DNA from 3 places in the Pseudomonas sp. TWI628 genome. Region 2 is predicted to be linked to each of the others. Evidence: riboswitches for the same ligand, from Rfam matches in the RefSeq annotation. Region 2 holds a riboswitch; each other region holds the start of a gene.
What was found. Region 2 has a riboswitch for cobalamin ahead of ABE528_RS25495 (TonB-dependent receptor). Riboswitches for the same ligand answer to the same signal wherever they lie in the genome.
Positions count from the first base shown of each region.

Region 1 (3,268 bases), on a different contig from region 2:
GAACGCCCTTTTTTGGTTTTCGTGTGCCTATGGTACTGCGCAAAGTGCGCAGCACAATATGCTTGTTTGCTATATGGGCAAAGGCCCATTACGGGCAACTCTCACGCTTTCTCACTATTTCTTTAGCCGAACGGAACGATTTCAATCAGCCATGATTCTCATGCCTATCGACCCGGCACATCGATCAGGAGAGGCCCATGGTGTGGTGGTTGGACATACTCGCCCAGTTCGTGACTTCTGCGGGGCTCGCCGTGTTCAGTATCTTTGTGTTCTGGGCCTATACGCTGGCATTCGGCAGGACGTACAGCAAGCTGCTGTCAGTCGCATTGGCGGTGGCCTTGCTGGGCATCGCCGCTTTCCCCCATGGGGCGAGCTTCGCCATCAGCCAACAGGCGCTGCTGGAGGACGGCAGCGAGTTCCTGCTACTGGTCGCGGACGCGTTGGGTGTGATCAGCGCCGTGATGATTGCATCGTTCTTCTTCAACCCTGGGCGGTTGCTCGAAGAATCATGACGGCAACCGGGCTATCCGCTCAGCCCTTGGCCGGTGAGCGAACAGCCGTCTGTATCAATACTCTCAGCGTGGGCCGCCACCGTGCCCGCCGCCCATCATGCCTGGGCCACCATGCCCCCCACCATGCCCCCCACCGCCTCCTGGCGGCATGAACATCCAGCAACCTGCCAGCGTGGATACCAGTGCAGCCACCACGGCGGCACGCAATACATGCTTCAACTTCATTACAACGCTCCAAAAGGCAAAAACCGGTACCCTGCCTTATGGCAGGCAGGGCAGCGCTGCCAGTGTAAATTCCAGACCGGCCAGCCTGGGCGAGCTTTTACCTAACTTTACTGTTGCGTGGCCCAGGCCTGGCCGCAAGCGGAAGGCATGAAGTCAATGCTGCCTTGCGTCAGTAGCGACGATAGTCCTGGTGCCCCCCACGATCTTCATCGTAGTAATGCCGGTGGTGGTGACCCCCGTCGTGCCAGTAAGGCCAGCAGCCACTGAGCAACAACAACCCTGAAAACACGACAACCCATGCGGTCTTGCGTTTCATGTGCGTACCTCCGGCCAGGTGAAGCGAGGCCTTGCTTACGTTGGACTGCGCAAAAAAGCGAGGTTCGGGCCGCTCGCCTGCCGCTGATCTTGTTTCATCTGCATTTGACGCCACCCTCGCCGCGTGCTCTCCTTACGCCTTGCGTCAGGTGCCCCCATCGGGGGTGAAACGGGAAATCGGTGCGTCACAGGTCCTTGCCAGGGCCGGGCAAATCCGGTGCTGCCCCCGCAACGGTAAGCGAGCGAAGCGTCCAGACCACTGTGCCAGGCAGTCCGGCATGGGAAGGTGATGCTTTTCAAGGAGCCCTGCTCCTCCTCGCAAGCCCGGAGACCGGCCTGGCGTTCATGAACACCCCGCGGTGGGCGGGCGCTGTCGCATTCCCTTGGGCGCCTTGCACCCGGGATTGCCGCGCTTGTCCGTTGCCCTTACAAAAAAGCAGAGGATCGCGTCATGCCCGTCACCAGCGCCAAACACAGCATCGCCACTCCCGTCACCCTCAGCCAACGCCTGGTCATCGCCGTCGGCGCCAGCCTGCTCGGCCTGTGCCTGGTCTACTTTGCCGGGTTCTCGCACATCGAAGCCGTGCACAACGCCGCGCACGACACCCGCCACAGCGCTGCCTTCCCCTGCCACTGAGGCTGCCATGATCAAGCGAATTGCCCGCACAGCCGGGTTCAGCGGCCTGCTCGCCGCGCTGTTGCTGACCCTGCTGCAAAGCTTCTGGGTCGCACCGCTGATCCTCGAAGCGGAAACCTACGAATCGGCCGCCCCGGCTGCCGAACACCACATCCACGGCGAAGAGGCCGGCGCTGGCCACACCCACAGCGAAGAAGCCTGGTCGCCAGAAGATGGCTGGCAGCGCATCCTGTCGACCACCGGCGGCAATCTGGTGGTTGCCGTCGGCTTCGCCCTGATCCTCGCTGCGCTCTACAGCCTGCGTGAGCCGGGCCGTACCAGCACGGGCGCGCTGTGGGGGCTGGCCGGTTTCGCCGTGTTCTGCCTCGCCCCGACCCTGGGCTTGCCACCAGAACTGCCAGGCACCGCCGCCGCCGACCTCGGTCAGCGCCAGAGCTGGTGGGTCGGCACCGCCGCCGCGACCGCACTGGGCCTGGCCCTGCTGGTGTTCGCACGCCATGGCGTGCTCAAGGCACTGGGCGCGGTCTTGCTGGTGGTGCCCCACGTGATCGGTGCACCGCAGCCGGAAGTCCACGAAAGCCTGGCTCCGCAAACCCTGGAAGCTCAGTTCAAGATCGCCTCCTGGCTGACCAACGCGGCCTTCTGGGTGGCCTTGGGCCTGCTCAGCGCCTGGCTGTATCGCCGCTCCAGCCACGCCTGATGGCCATCGCGCAGCCAATGCCGGCGCTGTATGCCGGCTTGGGTTGCCGCCGGGGCTGCTCGGTGGACGTCCTCGAAGCCTTGCTGCAAGAGGTGCTGGAGCATCACAACCTGAATGCCACGGCACTTCGCGGCTTTGCCAGTATCGCCGGCAAGGCCGACGAGCCAGGCTTGCAACAACTCGCCGCACGTCACGCCCTGCCTTTGGTGGTTTTCGCTGCCGAACAACTGCAGGCGTTCGAGCCGCAGCTCAGCCACCGCTCCGCCGTCGCTTACGCCCACAGCGGCTGCTGGGGCGTCGCCGAGAGCTCGGCACTGGCCCTGGCCAGCCTCAGTCACGCCAGCGCCACACTCAGGGTGGCCCGCCAGGTGCGTGGCCCCGCTACCCTGGCACTGGCCTGCGCCGGATAATCGCTTCTTTCATCTTTTCAAGGATTTGCCATGACGGTCTACTTCATCGGCGCCGGCCCCGGCGACCCGGAACTGATCACGGTCAAGGGCCAACGCCTGATCCGCCAGTGCCCGGTGATCATCTATGCCGGCTCGCTGGTACCCGCCGCAGTGCTCGAAGGGCATCAGGCCGAGACGGTCATCAACAGTGCCGAACTGCACCTCGAACAAATCATCGACGCCATCCGCGCCGCACATGCCAACGGCCAGGACGTGGCCCGGGTGCACAGTGGCGACCCCAGCCTGTATGGCGCCATCGGCGAGCAAATCCGCCACCTGCGCGAACTGGGCATCGATTACCAGATCATTCCCGGCGTCACCGCCACCGCCGCCAGCGCGGCACTGCTGGGCTGCGAACTGACCCTGCCGCAGGTGGCGCAAACGGTCATCCTCACCCGTTACGGCGACAGCTCACCGATGCCCGCAGGCG
Region 1 is NZ_JBDJMM010000002.1:83,873-87,140, reverse strand. It holds gene ABE528_RS01940 (hypothetical protein) at 198-512, shown strand; gene ABE528_RS01935 (hypothetical protein) at 576-737, opposite strand; cobalamin riboswitch at 1,183-1,407, shown strand; gene ABE528_RS01930 (CbtB domain-containing protein) at 1,504-1,689, shown strand; gene ABE528_RS01925 (CbtA family protein) at 1,697-2,389, shown strand; gene ABE528_RS01920 (cobalamin biosynthesis protein) at 2,407-2,799, shown strand; gene cobM (precorrin-4 C(11)-methyltransferase) at 2,830-3,268, shown strand, end outside.
Region 1: linked by a shared signal. The riboswitch ahead of ABE528_RS01930 (CbtB domain-containing protein) and the one ahead of ABE528_RS25495 (TonB-dependent receptor) in region 2 are both predicted to bind cobalamin.

Region 2 (3,268 bases):
GCCGATGTTGGCATCGACCACGGTGTACCCCGGCGCATGCTGGCGATTGGCCGAATCGGCATAACGCTCATCCACATACCGCGCGCCAATCCCGGCTTCCACCTGCTGGCCAAAGCCCTTGGTCAACCACAGGTTGGCCGTGCGCCGCGGCACATTGGCCGGGTGGTTGCCGGCACGGTCCTGGGCCACACCATCGACCACTTCGTCGAAATCATCGTACTCGGCCCGTACCAGTGAAGCATTGGCCGACACTTGCCACTGCTGCCCCAAGGCCAGTTCCAGCGATGCCTCCAAGCCATCGGAAGTCTGTTGCCCGGCCTGCTGCGCCTCGTGGGTGACCGGGTCGTCCACCAGCAGCTTGCGCTTGACGACATGGAACGCCGCCAGCGTCCATTCGCCACGGCCTTCCCAGAAGCGCTGCTTGAGGCCCAGTTCGGTCTGCTTCGCCTCGGTCAGGTCGTAGTGCATCTGCGTCGGGCTGAGGCTGACCAGGTTGTCCACCCCGTCCTCGCTGGTGGAGTACTGGCCATACAGCGACAGGTTGTCGGTGACTGCGAACACCAGCCCGGCCCGCCAGTTGCCGCCGTGCAGGCTGCGGTCGCTGCGGCTGCCATCGACCAGGTTGTCGCGGTCGATGTGGTTCTGGTCGCGGCGCACGCCGGTCACCAGCGACAGGCGCTCGGTCAGCTGCAGGCGATTTTCGGCGAACAGGGCGAAGGTGTGGGTGGTGGACAGCGTCTGCGGGCGGGTTGGCGAGTCGCTGTGGAACCAGCCCGGGGTCGGCTGCCACGGGTCGATGTAGTCGCCGCCCACGTCGTTGTACGGCCGGTTGCTGTCGACGTTGAAGCGCACCTTGTTGTACTCGACACCGACCAGCGTCTTGCTGGCCAGGCCGAACAGGCTGTGATCGAAGGTGAAGGTCTGGCGGTCGCCGATCTGCTCCTGGTTGTGCCTGATCTGCAGGTAGCTCTGGCGCTCCAGCTGCTCGCGGTCGGCGTCCCAGCTGTAGTTCTCGGCATTGCGCCAGTGGCGGCGGCTCTTGATGTAGTAGAGCTGGTTGCTGGCGCTGAGCTGGTCGTTGATCGCCCAGTCGGTGGTGAAACGGGTCCACTCGTCGTGGTAGCGCTGCACATCGTTCTGAACGTTGTAGTTCTTCTTGCGCAGGCTGCTGCGGTAATGGCCGTCGATCAGTGGCGTGCCGTAGTAGTTGGCCGGCTGGGCGTCGCCACGCTCGTGGGCGAGGGTGAAGCTCAGGTCGTCGTTGGCATCGAAGCGCAGCGCGGCACTGAGGGCCAGGCTGCGCGAGTCGGTGCGGTCGACCCAACCATTGCCGGCCTGCTGGTTCAGGGTCAGGCGGTAGCTCAGGCGTTCGCTGAGGCTGCCGCCGCTGTCCAGGCCCAGTTGCTGGCGGTCCCAGGAACCGTAGCCCAGGCGCAGGCGGTTGTGGATGTTGCCAGCGAAGGGTTTTTTCGGGATCACGTTGATCACCGCGCCGGTCGCACCTTCGCCATACAGCACCGAAGCCGGGCCGCGGATCACGTTGATCTGCTCGACCATCCACGGGTCGACTGGGAAGGTCTGGGTGCCGGCCCCGGTGTACAGGCGCGCACCGTCGAACAGGGTCATCACCGAGCCATGGCCGGTGAAGCCGCGCGCCGACAGGCCGGTGCCGCCATCGCCCGGGTTGCCGATGAAGGTGATGCCGGGGGAGCGGGTCACGGCGTCCTGCACGGTAAGGTTGTTGCGTTGCTCGATCTGTTCGGCGGTGATGCTGCTGGTGCTGGCCGGGGTTTCCAGGGCGCTGAGGTTCAGCCGTGAACCGGCCTCGGTCGGCGTGGCCAGGTCGACCTGCCGTGGTTCACGGGCATCGGTGATGGCCGTGGAGGGGAGGTTCAGCACCGGTTGCTCGGCCAGGGCTGGCAGGGTAACGGCCAGGCAGGCCGCCAGGGGGTGAAGCTTGAAGAATCGGGACATGTCGTTCCACTGCTGCAGGAATGAATGGATCCCGGTGGAAAACACGCAAAGGCGCACCCCGTACGCAGGCGCACGCGGATACCGGCCTGCGCCCGCCCACCGCGGGTTGCCAAGTGAAGCTTCAGGCCGGTCTCCGGGCTTGCGAGGGTCGTGAGGCCTTCACCTTCCCATGCTGGCGCACAGTGGTGTGTCGAAGGCATCGCTCGCTTACCGTTGCGGGGGCAGCGCCGGACTTGTCGTGAACCACGACGCACCGGCTTCCCGTTTCACCCTGCGCACGGCGGCGCAGGACACCTGAAACTGGCGCGCATCTGACCATCGAATGGCCAGCGCGTCAAATGCGTGTGTCAGCGCCCGCGGCGGCGCGACACCCGTGCCTCGATGTTCTTGCGGCCGATCAGCAGCGCTGGCTTCTCCACCACCGGCTCATCGGCCAGCCACTTGTACATCACCAGGCAGTCGACCAAACCCAGGCGGGCATGGCGATAGGCCTTGGGCAGGCGGCCAACGGTCTCGAAGCCCAGCCTGGTCCACAGCGCCACCGCCACTGTGTTGCTCGCCACCACGGAATTGAACTGCAACGCCAGAAAGCCCTCCTGGCGCGCCAGTTTCTGCGAGTGCTCGCACATCAGCCGGGCCACGCCACGGCCACGGGCGGCTTCGCAGACCATGTAGCCGCAGTTGCCGACATGCGCGCCGGGGCCTGCGGCGTTGGCCTTGAGGTAGTAGGAACCGAGCAGCTCGCCATCCGCTTCGGCCACCAGCGTGTGCAGTGGCAGTTGCAGCCACAGCTGGCGGGCCTGCTCGACGTTCAGTTCGGGGTCGAAGGCGTAGGTTTCGCGGGCCTGGACGATGGCCTGGAAGGTCGGCCAGAAACGCTCGAAGTCGTCGGGCGTCATGGGGCGGATGTGGATCATGGCGGTTCCTGCAATGGCTAGGCCGCCAAGTCTGGGTGGCGCGGCGCCGTCGCGCAAGGGCGGCGACGCCGTTGGCCTTCAGCCGTTGGCCTTGCCCACCGCATCCATGGCGCGGGCCGAGTAGACCAGCGCGGCCCCGGCATTCATCGCCACGGCCACACCCAGCGCCTCGGCGATTTCCTCACGGGTAGCGCCGTGCTTGACGGCCTGTTGCGAGTGCACGGCGATGCAGCCGTCGCAGCGGGTGGTGACGGCCACGGCCAGGGAGATCAGTTCGCGGGTCTTGGCGTCGAGGTGGTTGGTCTTGGCACCCGCGCCGCTGGCGGTCATGTAGCCGGCCACGGTGTCGGGTGACAATTGCTTGAGATCGCCGATGC
Region 2 is NZ_JBDJMM010000043.1:10,299-13,566, forward strand. It holds gene ABE528_RS25495 (TonB-dependent receptor) at 1-1,974, opposite strand, end outside; cobalamin riboswitch at 2,081-2,287, opposite strand; gene ABE528_RS25500 (N-acetyltransferase) at 2,322-2,891, opposite strand; gene ABE528_RS25505 (carboxymuconolactone decarboxylase family protein) at 2,970-3,268, opposite strand, start outside.

Region 3 (3,268 bases), on a different contig from region 2:
GTGACCAAATCCAACGCCCAGCGCCACGGCATGGTGCTGTGGGATGAGGTGTTCGCGGAGGTGGCCCAGGATTACCCGGACGTGCGCACCACCCGTGAACTGGTGGACGCCGTGACCACCACCATGGTGCTCAAGCCCGAACAGCTGGATGTGGTGGTAGCGACCAACCTGCATGCCGACATCCTCTCGGACCTGGCCGCTGCGCTGTCTGGCAGCCTGGGCATCGCGCCCACTGCCAACCTCAACCCGAACCGCGAATTCCCGTCGATGTTCGAACCGATCCACGGCTCGGCCTTCGACATCACCGGCAAGGGCGTGGCCAACCCGGTCGCGACTTTCTGGACCGCGGTAATGATGCTTGAGCACCTGGGCGAGGCCGCCGCTGCGCGTGAGTTGATGGCGGCCATCGAAGCAGTGACCGAAAGCGGCCTGCACACGCCGGACCTGGGCGGCAAGGCCACCACGCGTGAGGTGACCGATGCGGTGCTGGCGCTGATCCGCCGTTAAACTCAGGCCTGCTTCAGCAGCAGTGCCACCCCAGGGAAATACTGGCCCAGCTCGTTGTGCAGCTTGCGATAGGCATAAGGGAAGTACCAGGCAATGGCACAGGCTGTGTGCTTCTGCAGGTCATCGACCAAGTCTTGCAGTTCTTCCGGGCTGGCATGCTGGCCTGCCTTCCAGGGTGTGACGAACAGTGCACCGGCCTTCAGCTGGCTGGGGTAGGCCACTTGGCGGGCGAGGGTGGCGGTTTCCTGCAGGGCTGCTTCCATGTCCAGCTGGGCGATTTTTGGCCAGCGCTGGCTCACGCTCAGGTAAAGCGCCTCGTCGGCGCTGCAGATCGACAGGTCGCAGCGCCTCTCCTGCTCGCCCTCGTCACGTTGCTTCTTGCTGGCAAACTGCGGCAGTGCTGCCAGTTCGGCCTGCCAGGCGGCTGCGGCGAGTATGCCGATGTTGGCGGCGGTGCCGTGCCAGTAGGGGGCCTCGGCATCACCATTGAACTGGTTGAAGCGGTCGATGCAGTCTACCCAGCGCTCCAGTACCGGTTGCAGAAACTCCAGGTGCGGGTTGTTGATGATCTGGCCTTGCATGCTACGCACTCCTGTTATCGTTGTGATCGCGTTCAGTGCAAAGTGATGGCTATGTGATATCACTGCGCTCAGTGTGGCACAAGCTGGCGGATCGGCCATTGACCCTGGCCAGTTCTGCCGAAGTAAAAGGCCCCGTTCGATTGACGCTCCCAGTGCAACCCTCTAACCTTCGCGGCGTGTTTCAGGTGCCCTGCCAGCCCCGACTGGGCAGGGTGAAACTGGGAAGCCGGTGGTCGCCAGCATGGCGCGATTCCGGCGCTGCCCCCGCAACGGTAGGTGAGTAGCGGCCGCGCAGGGCCACTGGGTACGAATACCCGGGAAGGCGCGCAGGCCAGGGCCGATTGCCCGCTCACGAGCCCGGAGACCGGCCTGGAACTGCCAACGGCATCACGGAGGGTGATGCGCGGTGCACCGTGGCTGCGGCCATGGCTCCTGCGCGTTCTCCGTCTGCCCGCCTATTACCTGTCGTCGCATTTCATGTGGCGCCAGCCTGCGGAGAACCCTTCATGAGCGAATCCACCGAACGCGACGAACGCCACCTGGCGCGCATGCAGCGCAAGAAGGCGGTCATCGACGAGCGCATTGCCAATTCCCCCAACGAGTGTGGCCTGCTGCTGGTGCTCACCGGCAACGGCAAGGGCAAGAGCAGCTCGGCCTTCGGCATGCTGGCCCGCGCTTTGGGCCATGGCATGCAGTGCGGCGTGGTGCAGTTCATCAAGGGCCGCAACAGCACTGGTGAAGAGCTGTTCTTCCGGCGCTTCCCCGAGCAGGTGCGCTATCACGTGATGGGCGAGGGCTTCACCTGGGAGACCCAGGACCGCCAGCGCGACATCGCCGCCGCCGAAGCCGCCTGGGCGGTCTCACGCCAGTTGCTGCAAGACCCGAGCGTGCAGTTCGTGGTGCTCGACGAGCTGAACATCGCCCTCAAGCACGGCTACCTCGACCTCGACCAGGTGCTGAGCGACATTCAGGCTCGGCCACCGATGCAGCATGTGATCGTCACCGGCCGTGCAGCCAAGCCCGAGATGATCGAACTGGCCGACACCGTCACCGAGATGGGTATGCTCAAGCACGCCTTCCAGGCCGGTATCCGCGCACAGAAGGGCGTCGAACTGTGAGTGAAACGCGCAGCTGCCCGGCGGTGCTGATCGCCGCCCCCGCCTCCGGCCAGGGCAAGACCACCGTGACCGCAGCCTTGGCCCGCCTGCACCGCAACCTTGGGCGTAAGGTGCGGGTGTTCAAGTGTGGCCCTGATTTCCTTGACCCTATGATTCTGGAGCGGGCCAGCGGCGCGCCGGTGTACCAGCTCGACCTGTGGATGATCGGTGCCGAGGAAAGCCGTCGCCTGCTGTGGCAAGCCGCAGAAGAAGCCGACCTGATCCTGATCGAAGGGGTAATGGGCCTGTTCGATGGCACCCCGTCCAGCGCTGACCTGGCGCGTCATTTCGGCGTGCCGGTGCTGGCGGTGATCGACGGTACCGCCATGGCCCAGACCTTCGGCGCCCTGGCCCTCGGGCTGGCGCGCTACCAAGCCGACCTGCCGTTCGCGGGCGTACTGGCCAACCGTGTCGGCAGCCTGCGCCATGCGCAACTGCTCGAAGGCAGCTTGACCGAAGGCCTGCGCTGGTATGGCGGCCTGTCGCGTGAGCGCGGTATCGAGCTGCCCAGTCGCCACTTGGGTCTGGTCCAGGCCAGCGAACTGAACGACCTGGATGCCCGCCTTGATGCCGCTGCCGAAGCCCTCGGCGCCAGCTGCGATGCCGCCTTGCCGCCGCCGGTAGCGTTTGCCGCGCCTGAACCGCAGCCGTGTGCTGGGTCGCTGAGCGGTGTGCGCATCGGCGTGGCACGTGACGAAGCGTTCGCCTTCACCTACGGCGCGAACCTTGATCTGTTGCGCGACCTGGGCGCGCATCTGTCGTTTTTCTCCCCTTTGCATGATCGTGACCTGCCGGTAGTGGACAGCCTGTATCTGCCAGGGGGTTATCCGGAACTGCATCACCAGGCACTGGCTGCCAATACGCCGATGTGCGAGGCGATCCGTGCCCATCACGCCCAGGGCAAGCCGTTGCTGGCCGAGTGCGGCGGCATGCTGTACCTGCTCGATGCGCTGACCGATGTCGCTGGCGAGCGTGCCGAACTGCTCGGCCTGCTGCCGGGCGAGGCGAGCATGCAAAAGCGCC
Region 3 is NZ_JBDJMM010000017.1:63,159-66,426, forward strand. It holds gene ABE528_RS15015 (tartrate dehydrogenase) at 1-507, shown strand, start outside; gene ABE528_RS15020 (hypothetical protein) at 510-1,088, opposite strand; cobalamin riboswitch at 1,255-1,476, shown strand; gene cobO (cob(I)yrinic acid a,c-diamide adenosyltransferase) at 1,595-2,206, shown strand; gene ABE528_RS15030 (cobyrinate a,c-diamide synthase) at 2,203-3,268, shown strand, end outside.
Region 3: linked by a shared signal. The riboswitch ahead of cobO (cob(I)yrinic acid a,c-diamide adenosyltransferase) and the one ahead of ABE528_RS25495 (TonB-dependent receptor) in region 2 are both predicted to bind cobalamin.